DNA from 2 places in the Carnobacterium iners genome. Region 2 is predicted to be linked to the other one. Evidence: predicted binding sites of a transcription regulator. Region 2 holds the regulator's gene; the other holds the start of a gene.
The links. The regulator NrdR, encoded in region 2, represses ribonucleotide reductase genes. The targets are predictions, from matches to a motif close to ACACNATATATNGTGT.
Positions count from the first base shown of each region.

Region 1 (7,864 bases), 310 kb from region 2:
ATAATTTTATCGCCTAAATCTGGTCTAAATGAAGCCTTAATCTCATCAATAATTTCATTTGCCTCATCATATGGTACGCCCAAAAGAGTCGCAATTCTTGATTTACTAGCTCCCTTGCGTAACTCAACCTCAACTAACGATTGAATTTCTTTGGTTATTTTGTCTCCCACATAAATTCCCTCATTTCTTTCGTTCTTGAAGAACGTTACCCATTTCTTTAATCAATTGCTTTTCAATTATACCATATTTCTCATCAAAATGAAATAAACGAATAATCAATCCTTAATTCCTTTCTCTAGAAAATATTAAACTTCTCTTTATTTATTATTCATACTGCAAAATAATAACAAATAAATCACATTAACTTTCAACTAAATGATTAGTCAATTGTATGGACTGTAATTTAAAAAAGTTTTTTTGATTTTTTTAAATTCCATCTTATAAAAATAAATTATCTAATTAATTGCCTCGTAATCAAACGAATCGATTGAGTACCGTATTTCCTCAAAGTCTTTTAAATTATTAAAAATTGCTTTTAATTCTTCTGGTATTTCAATATAGACAGGCATTGCAGTATTCAGTTCAAATATTCCAAATCTATCTTCCGAGAGGAAAAAAGAGCTTTTATCTAAAATAACTTCATTCACAGTATTGCTAAAATTTATCGTTATATTTATATTCTTCATTCTCACATCTGTTAAATTAAGCAGTATAAAAATTACTTGCGTTTTATCTGATTTATTTAGTCTCATTCCAGTAAAATATATCGCAACGTCGTTAGGAATACCTATTTTTTTCCTTGTCTCATTCTTTCTTCAACTCCTTGCAATACAGGATCATTTTCTACTGTAAAGCCATTCTCCAAATCTGCTTTTGTGGCACTAAAATTATAACACTAGTAGCTATATTCAATGTCCTTAATTTTTTACTTTTAGAGTTAACTATCGCTCCAAATCCATCTATAGTAAAAAGTTTTTTTTGATTATCAGAATCTAACAGATTTTATTGTACTATGGAAGAATTAGTTTTAATGGATTTTTTTAGTGGAATAGGAGAGGTTTTAGAATTATTTAAGGAACCTAGATCGCTCTCTATAGATGAGCTACAACCGCTTATAATAAATACAATACTTAATGCCACCATTGACTTTTTTATGATATTCCACTCCTTTTTATTTGGTTGAATCGGTCAGAATGATTCTTTACTTTTGAAAGTTATACGGGGTTATTGCAATCTTAACTTTACTGACTTAAATTCCAGTAGATAAGTAGAAGCACTCTTTTTCTAGTGTTCAACCTTTATTCCTTATAGATTAAAAACATAAGTAAGCGCCTTCTTTTTACTCTTTCTTAATTTTATCGTACCTTGAATCGCATAAAATATAAATTTATATCCTTTGGATGATAGCCTTACCAACTTTCAAAAAAATAAAGCGACTGAGACAAATTTCCCCAACCGCTTTATTCATTTCCTTTTATTTTTCAGATACTAAATTGACCATTTTTCATAGTCGCTGTTTTCCATCGATTCAACCATACCTACTAAATAGCCATTTCCTACTTGTGAAAAGAAATCATGGTTAGAAGTACCAGTAGAAATGCCGTTCATGATTACTGGATCAACATCATCAGCTGTGTCGGGAAATAAAGAATCAAATCCTAAGTTTTGTAGGGCTTTGTTGGCATTATAACGCAAAAACACCTTTACGCGTTCTGTCCATCCAATTTCGTCGTATAAATCTTCTGCATATTTCACTTCATTTTGGTACAACTGGAATAATAGCTCATATGTCCAATTTTTTAATTCTTCCTGCTCTTGATTATCTAATTGATTGTACCCAATTTGGAATTTATATCCAACATAGGTCCCATGAACAGATTCATCACGTAAAATTAGTTTTATAATTTCCGCTACATTATGCATCTTGTTGTTACCCAAGTAGTGAAGAGGCGCAAAGAATCCTGAGTAGAATAAAAAAGATTCTAGCATGACACTCGCTACTTTCCTTTGCAGAGCTGTCCCATTTTTATAAATACCATTTATAATCTGCGTCTTTTCTTGTAATAATTCATCTGTATTAATCCATTGGAAAAGATCTTCTATCTCTGATTTAGAGTTTAATGTACTAAAAATAGCACTGTAGCTTTTAGCGTGCATAGACTCCATAAATTGGATGTTATTGTAAACCGCTTCTTCGTGTTGAGTTCGAATCGACTCTTTAAAAGCTTCTAGTCCATCTTGTGATTGCAAAGTATCTAAAAGGGTTAAACCACCTAACACTTTAGCTAGCATTTCTTTTTCAATTTGTGGCAGACGTGCCCAATCACCTAAATCATTTGATAAAGGAATTCTTGTATCTGTCCAAAACTGCTCGACAAGTTTTTCCCAAGTTAATTTATCAATCATATCTTCAATATTGTTCCAGTTTATCGCATCGTATCCTTTTATCATCGTTGATTCACTCCTTTTAAATACTGCAGTTCTCGCAATCATTTGAGCCGATTTCTTCTGAGTTTTCTGTAAAAGTTCGTACATAATAAATGGATTTAATCCCTTTGCGCCAAGCATAATGACGTAAAATATTTAAATCACGAGTAGTTTGTTTAGTCGTACGTCCCTCTTTCCATTCATACATACCTTCTGGAATTTCCGAACGCATAAATAAAGTTAAGCTCATTCCTTGATCAATGTGTTTTTGGGCTGCTGCATAGACATCAATAACACGACGCATATCAATATCATAAGCAGACTTATAATAAGGCAGTGTTTCATTAGATAAGAATGGTGCTGGATAATACGTTTTCCCTGTTTTCTTTTCTTGACGTTCTTCAATTAGACGAGTAATTGGATGCAAACTTGCTGATGTTTCATTCACGTAACTTATAGACCCAGTTGGGGCCACAGCTAAACGATTCTGATGATACAACCCGTCAGTCATAACAGCTGACTTAAGATTCAACCAATCTTCTCTAGTAGGAACAGATAACGTATCAAATAAACCTTTAATCTTTTCACTTTCAAATACATAGTCACTTTGAATGTAGTCATTAAAATAGTCTCCTGTTGCGTAAGAAGATTTTCCAAAATTATAGAAAGTTTCTTGACGCTCTTTTGCTATTCTATTGCTGGATTGTAATGTATAGTAATTTAACATCATAAAATATACATCTGTAAATTCTACTGACTCAGGTGAACCATATTCTATTTGGTTTAAGGCCAAGAACGTGTGGAGTCCCATAGCACCGAGACCAATAGTATGGTATTTATCATTTCCATTTTTAATAGAGGGTACAGCAGCAATACTGGATTGATTGGTTACCATTGTTAGTGCACGAACCATTGCATCAACAGAATGGCCAAAATCTTTTGCCTTCATTAAGTTAACAATGTTTGTAGATCCTAGATTGCAACTAATATCTGTTCCTAGTTTTTCGTAAGTTTGATCATCCTTAATTATTGAAGGATCTTGGATTTGTAGTATCTCACTACATAGATTACTCATCGTAATTGTTCCATGAATCGGATTTTCTCGGTTAGCAGTATCAATATTGATGATATAAGGATAGCCAGACTCTTGTTGCAATTTGGAGATTTCATTCTCTAATTCACGTGCACTAATTTTTGATTTACGGATTTCTTCATTATTTACCATATTTTCATATTCTTTTGTAATATCTACATAAGCAAAAGGACGATTGTAAATACGCTCGACATCGTATGGACTAAACAAATACATTTGCTCATCGCGAGCTGCAAGTTCATAAAATTTATCCGGTACTACTAGGCCAAGTGACAAGGTTTTGACTCGTACTTTTTCGTCAGCATTCTCTTTTTTTGTTGATAGGAAAGAAACAATATCTGGATGGAAAACATTTAAATAAACCGCACCTGCACCGTTTCTTTGGCCTAATTGGTTAGAATAACTAAAACTATCTTCTAATAATTTCATTACAGGTATGACACCACTTGAAGCATTTTCAATTTGCTTAATTGGATCTCCTGCAGCACGCAAGTTCGTTAGGTTTACACCGACACCCCCACCGATACGAGATAATTGCAACGCACTATTTATAACACGTCCAATACTATTCATATCATCTGTTGCTTGAACTAAAAAACAAGAAACAAATTCGCCACGTCTCTTACGTCCAGCATTTAAAAAAGTTGGCGTTGCTGGTTGATAACGTTGATTGATAATTTCGTCAGCAATAGTACGTGCGACTTCTTTATCTCCACCCGCTAGGTAAAGTGCATTAAACACAACGCGATCTTCATAACGCTCTAAAAAGCGCTCTCCATCATTTGTTTTCAAAGCGTATTGAGTATAAAATTTAAAAGCAGACATAAAAGAACGAAAACGGAATTTCCGACTATAAATGTCTTCAAATAATTCTTTTACAAAAGCCCGATCATATTGATTGATAAATTCTTCTTCAATATAATCTTCTTCAATCAAATAATCTAATTTTTCATCTAATGTATAAAAGAAAACTGTATTTGGATTAACAAATTCTAAGAAATAAGCACGTACTGCTTCACGATCTTTTCTCAACGGAATAGACCCATTAACTGGACGATTTAATTCGTTGTTTAATTTAAAATACGTTATATCTTTTGGCTTGGTTGCTAATACTGGTTTATCCAAGTTCTTTCACCGCTTTCTTTAATTTTCGGACATCTTCTTCATTTCCTTGAAATTCAAAAGTATGCAATAAAGGAACATCATATTTTTCAGCTAAGTCTTTTGCTGTAAAAGCAAATAGTTTCCCAAAATTTAAATTACCTCCACCAGCTACACCTTTGAAATAGGATAGGTTGCTTCCTGTTTCAATAAAATCATTCATTATTTCAGTCGCTTCAATTTCATAAGTAGGAACAACTGCTATAAATGGTTCTTCAATAAAAATATAAGGATTCGTAAGAGTAACCTCCAACAAATCCATATCAAGCTTATGAACAAACTTTTTGGTCTGCCCTGTTAAGGACATATAAACTATTTTCATACTAATAAATCTAAAAGATCAGGACGAAAACCATTAAATGCTTCTTTACCCTTAACTGAAATAACTGGAACAGAAGTAAACCCTAATTGTTTTACTTCTTCTAGTGCAACCTCAGATTCGAAAATATCTTTTATCATATAGTCAACGCCTTTATCATCTAAATATTTTTTCGTGAAGTTACATTGCATGCAGTTTGGTTTTGAATAAATGATGATTCCGTTATGATCCATATTAATTGCCCCTTTAAATTATAGTGTTGGTTTTGAAGTTATAATTATTTTAGTAGCTACAACTTCTTTCTACTTCTAATATCTTACACAATATTTAGTTATTTTACAATCATAACGTATACCATATATAGATGTCACTTATATTCACAAAACGTTTACCCACTATATATAGTAATTCTTTGTGAAATAGCCAAGTCTGTTAAAACCAAACATTTATCCGGTTTCAACCCTCTTTATCTTCTTCTTTTCACAATAATGGAAAAAATTAATTTTATTTTATATTCAATTCAAATACAAATAATACTTTAAGAATATAGCTTTTATATTTCATTCAAGAAAATAAAAAAAGTTGATTAAATTAATTTAAAACCCACATGTGAATAACCTAACATGAGTGTTTAAAGAAAATGAAATTTAAATACAAAATAGCGTTGACTTTTTATTCATTTTCCCATATAATAAACTCTGTTGTTAAGAAATGTCTCAGTAGCTCAGCTGGATAGAGCATTCGCCTTCTAAGCGAACGGTCGGGAGTTCGAACCTCTCCTGAGACGTAAGTTTTTAATCTTTAATCTAGTTTTTATTTACTATAAATGCCTATTTATAAGTATTTCCTCTACATATAATGATTTTTTAAGCTAAACGTATATTAGAACAAACAAAATAAGAAAAGTACTCACGTTTTGTGAGTATTTTTTTTATTTGTTATTTTTAGTTTTACATATTTATGTATACTTTAATGATTTTTATACAAAAAATAGCCTGACCAATAAATTGGTAGACTATTTTCTTCTTTTATATCCTTGATTCAAAAATAGTAATTATCAATTAATACCTATCCTCTTCTTAATGCTTCTACAGGATCTAATTTAGCTGCTTTACTTGCTGGTAACAGACCTGCTAATACACTAATGAGAACACTGACAAGAATACCCGCTACCGCAAACGCTGGAGTCATATGAAGAACAGTCGCATCAAATATTCTTTCGACAAAAATATTTCCAACAAAAGATAATCCTACTGCCAGTCCTACACCGAGAATACCACTAAATAATCCAATTAAAAATGATTCAGAAACAAATATTCTTCTAATATCTTTTCTACGACCACCGATAGCTTTGATAACACCAATTTCTTGAGTCCGTTCTACAACAGAAATATAAAGAACAGTTAGTATCATGATTGCAGATACCAGCAAGGAAATACCTGCTACACCCGTTAGAATATACGTAAAGATATCTAACATTTGACTAAAAATATCTGTCAGAATATCGGCAGAAGAACCAGCGTAACCTAATTCTTTCACTTGATTTTTAATTTCTTTTGTAAATTCTTCAGACTCAGAAGTAAGATAAAGAACATTTGCTTCTATATTTTTATCTGATTCTTTATTCAAAGCTTCAAAAGTTTCCATCGTCATAAACACAGAATCAAAGATGCCTGCTGGACCAGCTGAGTCTCCAGGGCTAAAGATACCACTGATCGTATACATACTCTCTAATGTATCCTCACCAGTATCAATTTTCACACTAATTTCCTCACCAATCATATCAGCTGGATTAGTTTTTATGCTTGTTGCAAGACCTTCTGTAATTAAAACCTCGTTATTTTTAGGTAATTCTCCAAAAATAATATTAGAAGACGTAATATCTGGTGATACAGTACCAAAGTTCATATACGTATAGCTCTCATCTTCAAATTCTATTGCATTTTTAGTGAAAGAAAAAGAAGTAAATCCTTCTGTAACATTCTTAACATTTTTAATTTCTTCAAGCTCTTTACTATTTTCTTCTTCAAATGGTAACTTCGCTCCTGTACCTGGTGGGCCAGCAAACTCTACTTCTGAATTTTGACTGCCAGCACTATTTTCTCCGGGTAGACCAGGGACTGGTTCGCTAATTTTACTTTTTTCAGCTTCTTTTTCTTCTTGTTCTTTTTTAGCTTTTTCAGACTCTGTTGCATCCGTCATAGACGCCTCAATAACTAAAGGATTAACATTCTCATTCATTGTTTCGGTTAAGTAATCATTAACGCCTCTACCTAAAGATAACATCAAAACGATACTCATAATTCCAATACTGCCGCCTAATGCAATCAATACATTTCTACCTAATTTTTCTTTCATATTTAAAAGAGCCATTCGAATAGCTGAAAAAATAGATAAATTTTTATTTATCTGTTTCTCATCAAGTGAACGTAGACTAAAGCTAGTTTCTACTTCTTTCAAAGGTCCTGTTTGTTTATCGTCTATAATTTCACCATCGGCGATGGTTACAACTCGGCTAGATCTTTCTGCTACTCGCTCTGAGTGTGTTACAAGTATTACTAATTTTCCACCTTTTGCAATCTGTTGGATAATATCAAGAACTTGTTCGCTTGTTTCGGAATCTAACGCTCCTGTTGGCTCATCTGCAATAATAATATCAGGATCATTTACTAATGCTCTAGCAATAGCAACACGTTGCTTTTGACCTCCAGATAATTGCTCAGGCTTTTTATTGTACTGTTCCTTCAAACCTAATTGATCTAATATCGTTTTTGCTCGCTCCATGCGAGTTTCTTTGTCTACATTAGATAATGTCATCGCTAATGTGACATTGTCTAAAATTGAGAGATGAGATACGAGATTAA
Region 1 is NZ_FXBJ01000002.1:2,042,332-2,050,195, forward strand. It holds gene B9Y54_RS09740 (DUF2187 domain-containing protein) at 1-170, opposite strand, end outside; gene nrdF (class 1b ribonucleoside-diphosphate reductase subunit beta) at 1,489-2,451, opposite strand; gene nrdE (class 1b ribonucleoside-diphosphate reductase subunit alpha) at 2,468-4,645, opposite strand; gene nrdI (class Ib ribonucleoside-diphosphate reductase assembly flavoprotein NrdI) at 4,638-5,003, opposite strand; gene nrdH (glutaredoxin-like protein NrdH) at 5,000-5,233, opposite strand; tRNA gene B9Y54_RS09770 (tRNA-Arg) at 5,714-5,787, shown strand; gene B9Y54_RS09775 (ABC transporter ATP-binding protein/permease) at 6,069-7,864, opposite strand, start outside.
Region 1: a site for NrdR is predicted at 5,393-5,408, ahead of nrdH (glutaredoxin-like protein NrdH). Genes of this name have one in related genera too.

Region 2 (7,864 bases):
ACTAGCAATATCGGCTGTTTCTAGCGCTAATCGATCTAAAACTTTTTTACCAATCTCTTTATGAGTAATGGCACGTCCTTTAAAACGAATAGATGCTTTAACTTTGTCTCCTTTTTCAAGGAATTTACGGGCATTGCGTAATTTTGTATTGAAGTCATTTAAATCAATTGTTGGACTTAAGCGAACTTCTTTAAGACCGACGATTTTCTGATGTTTACGGGCTTCACGTTCTTTTTTCTGTTGTTCAAAACGGAACTTACCATAATCCATAATACGAGCTACGGGTGGTTTTGCTGTTGGAGCTACTAAGACTAAGTCTAAGTTTTCTGCTTCTGCAATTGCCAAGGCTTCACTCTTGGTTTTAAGTCCAAGTTGGTCACCATTACTACCTATAACGCGCAATTCACGTGCACGAATGCCGTCATTTACCATCATATCTTTTGCTATGGTCATACACCTCCATTAGATTTGAGAGAAAGAACAGCAGAAAAATAGACGAATTCGCAATGAACTCGCCTATAAATAATTTCCAACTTACGCCATGCGCAAGTTATCATCGTTTATATCTAGCCCAGAGACTTTTAGTCAACTTAGGCGAGAAGCGAGTGCTTCTGCTTTGTTTTCTCAACTTTTTAATCATACCATGATTTAATTTATTTGTAAACTACTACCGACTAAAATTATTAATTTCTACCATCACTTTCTCTAAGTACTCTTTTAAATCAAGTACTTGGGTAGTTTTTTCACCGTATTTACGGACAGCAACTGATCTATTTGCTAATTCATCATCACCTACAACTAATTGGTAAGGAATTTTTTGTGTTTGTGAAGCACGAATTTTATAACCCATTTTTTCATTTCGATCATCGACTTCAACACGCATACCAAGTGACGCCATTTTATCTTTGATTTCATATGCATAGTTAGAATGAAGGTCTAGGTTAACCGGAATAATCGTTGCTTGTACAGGTGCTAACCAAGTAGGGAAAGCTCCTTTGTATTCTTCTATTAGATAAGCGACAAACCTTTCCATTGTTGAAACAATTCCACGGTGGATAACAACAGGACGATGATTATTTTCTCCATCTTCTCCAACATAAGTTAAATTAAATCTTTCAGGCAATAAGAAATCTAATTGAATAGTAGAAAGTGTTTCTTCAAGACCTATAGCTGTTTTTACCAACACATCTAGTTTTGGACCATAAAAAGCTGCTTCTCCTTCGGCTTCAAAATAATCTAATCCTTTTTCGTCCATTGCATCTTTAATCATTTTTTGGGCTTTTTCCCACATTGCATCATCATCAAAATATTTATCTGTATTATTTGGATCTCTATAACTCAAACGAAAACGGTAATCAGTGATATTAAAATCTTCGTAGACTGCTAACATTAACTCAATTGTACGAAGGAATTCTTCTTGAATTTGGTCAGGACGTACAAACGTATGGCCGTCGTTTAAAGTCATTTCACGTACTCGTTGCAAACCAGAAAGTGCACCACTTTTCTCATAACGGTGCATTTGCCCTAATTCAGCGATTCTAATTGGCAACTCGCGGTAACTATGAACATCATTCTTATATACTATCATGTGATGTGGGCAGTTCATTGGGCGCAATACAAGCATTTCTCCCTCACCCATATCCATTGGCGGAAACATGTCATCGTGATAGTGATCCCAATGGCCAGAAGTTTTATATAAGTTTACATCAGCTAAAACGGGCGTATAAACGTGTTGGTAACCTAGACTAATTTCACGATCTGTGATGTATCGTTCGACTATCCGCCGGATTGTTGCGCCTTTTGGAAGCCAGAAGGGTAATCCAGAACCTACTTCAGGTGAGATCATAAATAAATCTAGTTCTTTTCCTAATTTACGGTGGTCACGTAACTTAGCTTCTTCGCGCATTTGTAAAAACTCTTTTAAAGCTTTTTTATCAAAGAAAGCTGTCCCATAAATACGTTGCATCATCTTATTATCTGAGTTGCCTCTCCAATAAGCTCCAGCAAGGGACAATAGTTTAAAGACTTGTATTCTGCCGGTCGTCGGAACATGAACACCTCGGCATAAATCAACAAAGTCCCCTTGAGTGTAAACAGCAATGATTTCATCTTCGGCTAGAGCTGTTATTAACTCTACTTTATAGGGATCGTCTTTAAACAGATTAAGTGCTTCGGCACGAGTTAATTCTTTACGTACGATTGGATTATTTTCTTTGACAATTGTCATCATCTCTGCTTCGATACGGGGTAAATCTTCTTCGGTAATCGGTGTTTTTGTATCTGTGTCATAATAAAATCCTGAGTCAATTGCAGGGCCTACACCAAATTTAATATCCGGATACAATCTTCTTAATGCGTTTGCCATTAAATGAGCACTTGAGTGGCGGATAATTTGTAGTGCATCTTCATGATCAGGAGTAATAATTTCTAATGTTCCATTTTCTTCTAATGGTTGACTGTAATCTACAAGTTCCCCATTAAATTTTCCTGCTAAACCTTTCTTTGCTAAACCTTCACTGATGCTTTCAGCCACATCTCTTGTAGAAACACCGATTGGCATATTTTTTTCTGCACCATCGGGTAAACTAATTTTAATTTCTGACATAATCTTGTTCCTCCAATTCATTTATATTAAAAAAAGTAAAAAAAGTCCCTTTTATGCTAATTGCTTAACATAAAAGGGACGATAAAGTCGTGGTTCCACCCAAGTTCAGAATCCTATAGAAATATAAACAATCGTTCATACTCTAGAATTCACTCTTAGCTGATAACATTAGCTAAATGACCTCTGCTAATTAAAACTAGTTCACAGTGGCACTCAAAAGGGGTAAAAATAAGAACTATTCAGGAAAATTCCAGCCATGTTTTCCTTCTCTAATGGAACGTTTTCTTATTCTCTTATCTTTTTCAAAGATTTAATCTATTTTTATAATTAAACCAGATTTTACAAATTAAATCAAGTTAATAACAAGTTTTTCCCAACTAATAAAGAAAAAATTTTTTTAAGATAGTCTACGATTTCTACCTGTCATTTCTAATTCTTTAGACAAATACTTTATGCGTTCCATAATGCGTTGTGCCTTTAGTGGCTCGTCTTCACCTCTTTGTGTCACTCTCAAGTGTTCTTCTCCTAAGTGCTTCATATCAAGATTAGAAGAAAAGAAAGTTGGCAATTGTTCTTGCATCCGGTATTGCAAAATAACGCCTAAAACATCATCTCTTATCCAGCTAGACATTGAATCTGCACCAATATCGTCTAGCATCAGAATAGGAGATTTTTTTACAGCTTCTAATTTCTCACCTGTTGTATTCTGACTAATAGCTTGCTTCATTTCGACTGCAAAAGAAGGAAAATGCATCAAGGTTGTCGGGTACCCTTTTTCTGCTAATTCATGGGCAATTGCACCTAATAAAAAAGATTTCCCAACACCAAATGCTCCATAAAGGTAAAGTCCCTGATGAAAGCCTTTAGGATTCTTTAAATATTCTCCAATAAAATCAAAAGCAGCATTAATCGCATCTTCACGCATGTCGGTATTGTGAAATTGATCAAATGTTGCTGTTCTAACATCTTTAGGCATATCCATTGAGTGAATACGAGCTTTAATGGCTTGTTCTTTTTGTTTAGCAATCAGCTCAGCTGTAGGCACGTAAGAAACGGCTATAAAGTGATAGTTCATAATTAATTGGGGCTTATAGCCCGGAGCCATCATTCCGGCTTTTTCTCGGTATTTTTTCTTCTCATTTACAAATTCATACAAGTTTGCATAACTCTTCATTATTGATTCTTGGGTGAGTATTTCTTCATTTTTTTTAATAAAGTCTTGAACATCTCTATCGTTTAATACTTCTTGAATGAGCTTTTCGTATTGTTCAGAAAGATTTCGATCCTTCAACATTTTCGTCAGATTTTTACCCATATCTTCCATTTATTCTTCACCTTCTTTTCCAAAGCTTTGAATTTTTTTCAATCTATCACTAAAAGCCTGCTTTTTTTCTTCACTCATTGGTTTTTCAACTTTTTCTACATTACCTTCTTTAGCCCATTCAGGAAGGGTTTCTGTTCTTATCTTATTAGTCTTTCCATAATTAGAGGAAGGAAAATTTGTATACTGTTTTCTTTGAGCTTGTTGTTGTTTTTCTGCATTTTCTTGATACATTATCTTTACTTTTTCAAGCGCCATTTCAGGAGAAACGACATCATTTTGAGCCCAATCATTTGAAATTTTATAAGCTAAACTTTTTTCAAAAATCGGATTATTTCTAATGACTAATACATAATGGATTAAGATATTAATAACAGATGCTGGCAAGTTAGCTTTACTAAGTATTTCTCGTAAAGTCCATTCTTCGTTATTTGTTACATAACCACCTTTTTGTTCTTTGATAGATGTCATAAATTCATATGGACTAATTCCTTCACTAGCCTCTATCAAATAAATGTCATCATCCGTTAAGCCTTGCTGTTTTAAATAACTCTTACGTTTTTTACGTTCATTTTGGTTGGCTTGAATATCTTTTTCAACAACATCTTCTAGCTTAACTTTTTCTTTCTTCACATTATGGTATTGGCGATACACAATGTTTTTTAATTTACGTTCATCAATATTTCCTGTATCAATATTACTAGCTTCTAAAACATATTGTTGCATATCTAATTCGTTGATTCCATACATTGTATGCAAAACAAGCATAGTAGATTCTAATTCTTTAGTAATGGCTGAACGGTTAACATAATGTTTGTTGAGACCAGTATAAAAAAACTTGAAATCAAATGTTTGCGTACCGATTTCTGGTCCTTTAGCCGGCGTTTCTCCTACTAATTCGATAGATTCTTCAAATAATTTTTTTTCTTGTTTCAATAAATTCGCATCGAAATGATAGACATCTAAAAACGATTTTGTAATTTCTTCGTATTTCTCTTTATCAAATGAAGCAATTGCAAATCGACTTCTTAAATCTTTAAATTTACGTTCTCCAACGGTTTCAAAAAGGAGTAAACTTAATAGGTCGTCTCTAAAAAAGGTTGCGCTAGATTGAGGCGCGAGCAACTCGTAGATGTATACTTTTCCTGATTGTGAGCCTTTAAGATAACTTTTTAATAATCCAATTGCTTCTAACTTAATTCTTGCTTGATATAATTCAGGAATACCAATATTTAATAATGTCAGTAATTCCGAATGTAGAATACCATTACTCCAATACGTTTCTTCACCAACTTCTGTCCATAATGTCATATAAAGACTGTACGCATTAGAACCAATTAAAGGTTGATATAAAAATGTAAGAACTTTTTGGTCTACATCCGAAAGTTGGGCATTTTGTCGGACCATAAATCCATCTTTAGGACTCATATTTTTCCACGGATAGTTCAAATGCCTTCACCCCTTTCGAGTTCTTTCAATGTTCGCTAGATTTTTTTTCAGACTTCTTTTTTTCAAGTTCATGTAGTTCAGTTAAAAAGACACTCATGTCTTTATATTGGCGATAAACGCTTGCAAAGCGAATATACGCTACCTCATCAATTTCAACTAATTTTTCCATGATATATTCACCAATAATTGCTGAAGAAATTTCATTTTCTCCAAGACTTCTAATTTTATTTTCTACTTCATCCACGATTTTTTCTACTTGCTCTATTGCGACTGGTCGCTTTTCACACGAACGAATAATACCTCGTAGTATTTTCCCACGGTTAAATTCTTCTCTTGTTCCATTCTTTTTGATGACAAGTAATGGTGCTTGTTCTACTCTTTCAAAAGTTGTAAATCGAAAGCTACAAGCTTCACATTCTCTTCTCCTACGAATAGCCCGCCCATCATCAGCAGGGCGACTATCGACAACTCTAGAACCATTATTTTGACAGCGTGGACATTGCACTATTCATCATCCTTTTTTATGATTTTCTTTGAAAGATTATTATTTGATTGTAATATAGCTTTATTATAACACAGCTCGTAAAGAGGTTAAATAAAAGAAGCCATCCCTATTTTCACAACACTTTAATAAAAAGAATGAACAGGTCTAACTTGTCCATTCTCTCTTTTATTACTCTTATTCAATTAAGTTTTTCTCTTTTAACCAATCTTCTATTTGTTTTTGTGTGTTTTCAACGGAATAATTATTATCAATAATTTTATCTGCTCTTTTTATTTTATTTTTAAGAGGTAACTGTGTTTTAATTCTTATCTCGGCTGCCTCTTTAGTTACTTTATCACGCTTCATTAGTCGCTCTAATTGTACCTCTTTTGTCGTTACAACTACCATAACACTATCAACTTCTGATAAGTAATCCCTTTCATATAGCAAGGGGATATCTAGAACAATTAGTGGAGGACTTATTTTAAGATAATCGATGATTTGGTTTGAAATCCATTTGCGTATATATTCTTCTAAAATACCATTGAGGGTGGCTAATTGTTTTTCATCATAAAACACAATAATCCCTAAAGCTTTCCTATTAAGCGTCCCGTCTGAATTAAGAATGCTCTCACCAAAATGTGCTACAATTTTTCTCAATCCATCTGTACCTGGCTCAACAATAATTCTTGAACCAATATCTGCATCAACAACTGGAATCTTTAATTTTTTAAAGTAATTACTTGCTGTAGATTTACCTGTTGCTATTCCTCCTGTTAAACCTAGGATAACTGCCATAAAAAACACCCTTTCTCTAAGATCGAGGCAAACTATTTTTCGTCGTTAATTTTTGACAATTTGTACATATATGAGTACCTCTTTGTGCTACTTTTATTTTTTTTATAGGAGTACCACAATTGGTGCACGGCTCATTTGTTTTTCCGTAGACGTGCAATTCAACTTGAAAGTTGCCTACTTTCCCCAAGGCATGTTTATAGCTTCTAATTGTTGTCCCACCAGCTAATACTGCTTTTCTAAGAACATCTATGATAGACTGATGAAGTTGCTCTACTTCTTTAGGTCTCAGTGAATGAGCTGGTCTAAGCGGATGAATTTCAGCTTCAAATAAAGCTTCATCTACATAGATATTTCCTAATCCAGCGACAACTTTTTGTTCTAATAAAAGAGGTTTGATGGCTCTGCTTTTTTGTTTCAATATCTTTTTGAAAAAAGTCAAATCAAATGTTTCTGAAATTGGCTCAGGTCCAATCGTCTTCAATCCAGCTACTGTGAATTCTTCTCCTTTTGGAACTAACGTCATTCTTCCAAATTTTCGCACATCTAAATAGCGTAAATCTCGACCATCTGATAAATGAAACACGATATGTGTATGTTTTTTTAATGGTTCGTTTGTTTCAGAAACTTCATATTTGCCTTCCATTCTCAAATGGCTAATCATACTCCAATGACTAAAATTAAATAATAAATATTTTCCTCTTCTATTAATATCAATAATACGATTGCCTATTAACTGAGAAGCAAAATCTTCACTATGAATTTCTCCTGAAATAATTCGATCCCAGTAAACATCTACTCCAATGATGGTGCTTCCTTTGACAAGTTTCAATAAGCCTTGCCTAACTGTTTCAACCTCTGGTAACTCTGGCACTGTCTTCGACCTCTTCTTTCTGATGATTTATTTCTTATTTTGAATCATACCAACTATCTCCGCTACTACTGTCTACTTTCAATGGGACATTTAGAGCAACGGCATTTTCCATTACTTCAGCAACTAATTTTTCAAGAAGAGGAATTTCAGATTCTGGTGCTTCAAAAATTAGTTCATCATGAACCTGTAACAACATAGTAGCTTTTAATCCTTCTGTTTCCAAACGTTTATCCATTTCAATCATCGCTACTTTAATGATATCAGCCGCACTTCCTTGAATCGGAGTGTTCATGGCCGTTCTTTCTGCAAACGAACGCAAATTAAAATTACGTGAAT
Region 2 is NZ_FXBJ01000002.1:2,349,810-2,357,673, forward strand. It holds gene infC (translation initiation factor IF-3) at 1-453, opposite strand, end outside; gene thrS (threonine--tRNA ligase) at 668-2,605, opposite strand; gene dnaI (primosomal protein DnaI) at 3,003-3,929, opposite strand; gene B9Y54_RS11300 (replication initiation and membrane attachment family protein) at 3,930-5,375, opposite strand; gene nrdR (transcriptional regulator NrdR) at 5,401-5,880, opposite strand; gene coaE (dephospho-CoA kinase) at 6,055-6,657, opposite strand; gene mutM (DNA-formamidopyrimidine glycosylase) at 6,674-7,528, opposite strand; gene polA (DNA polymerase I) at 7,563-7,864, opposite strand, start outside.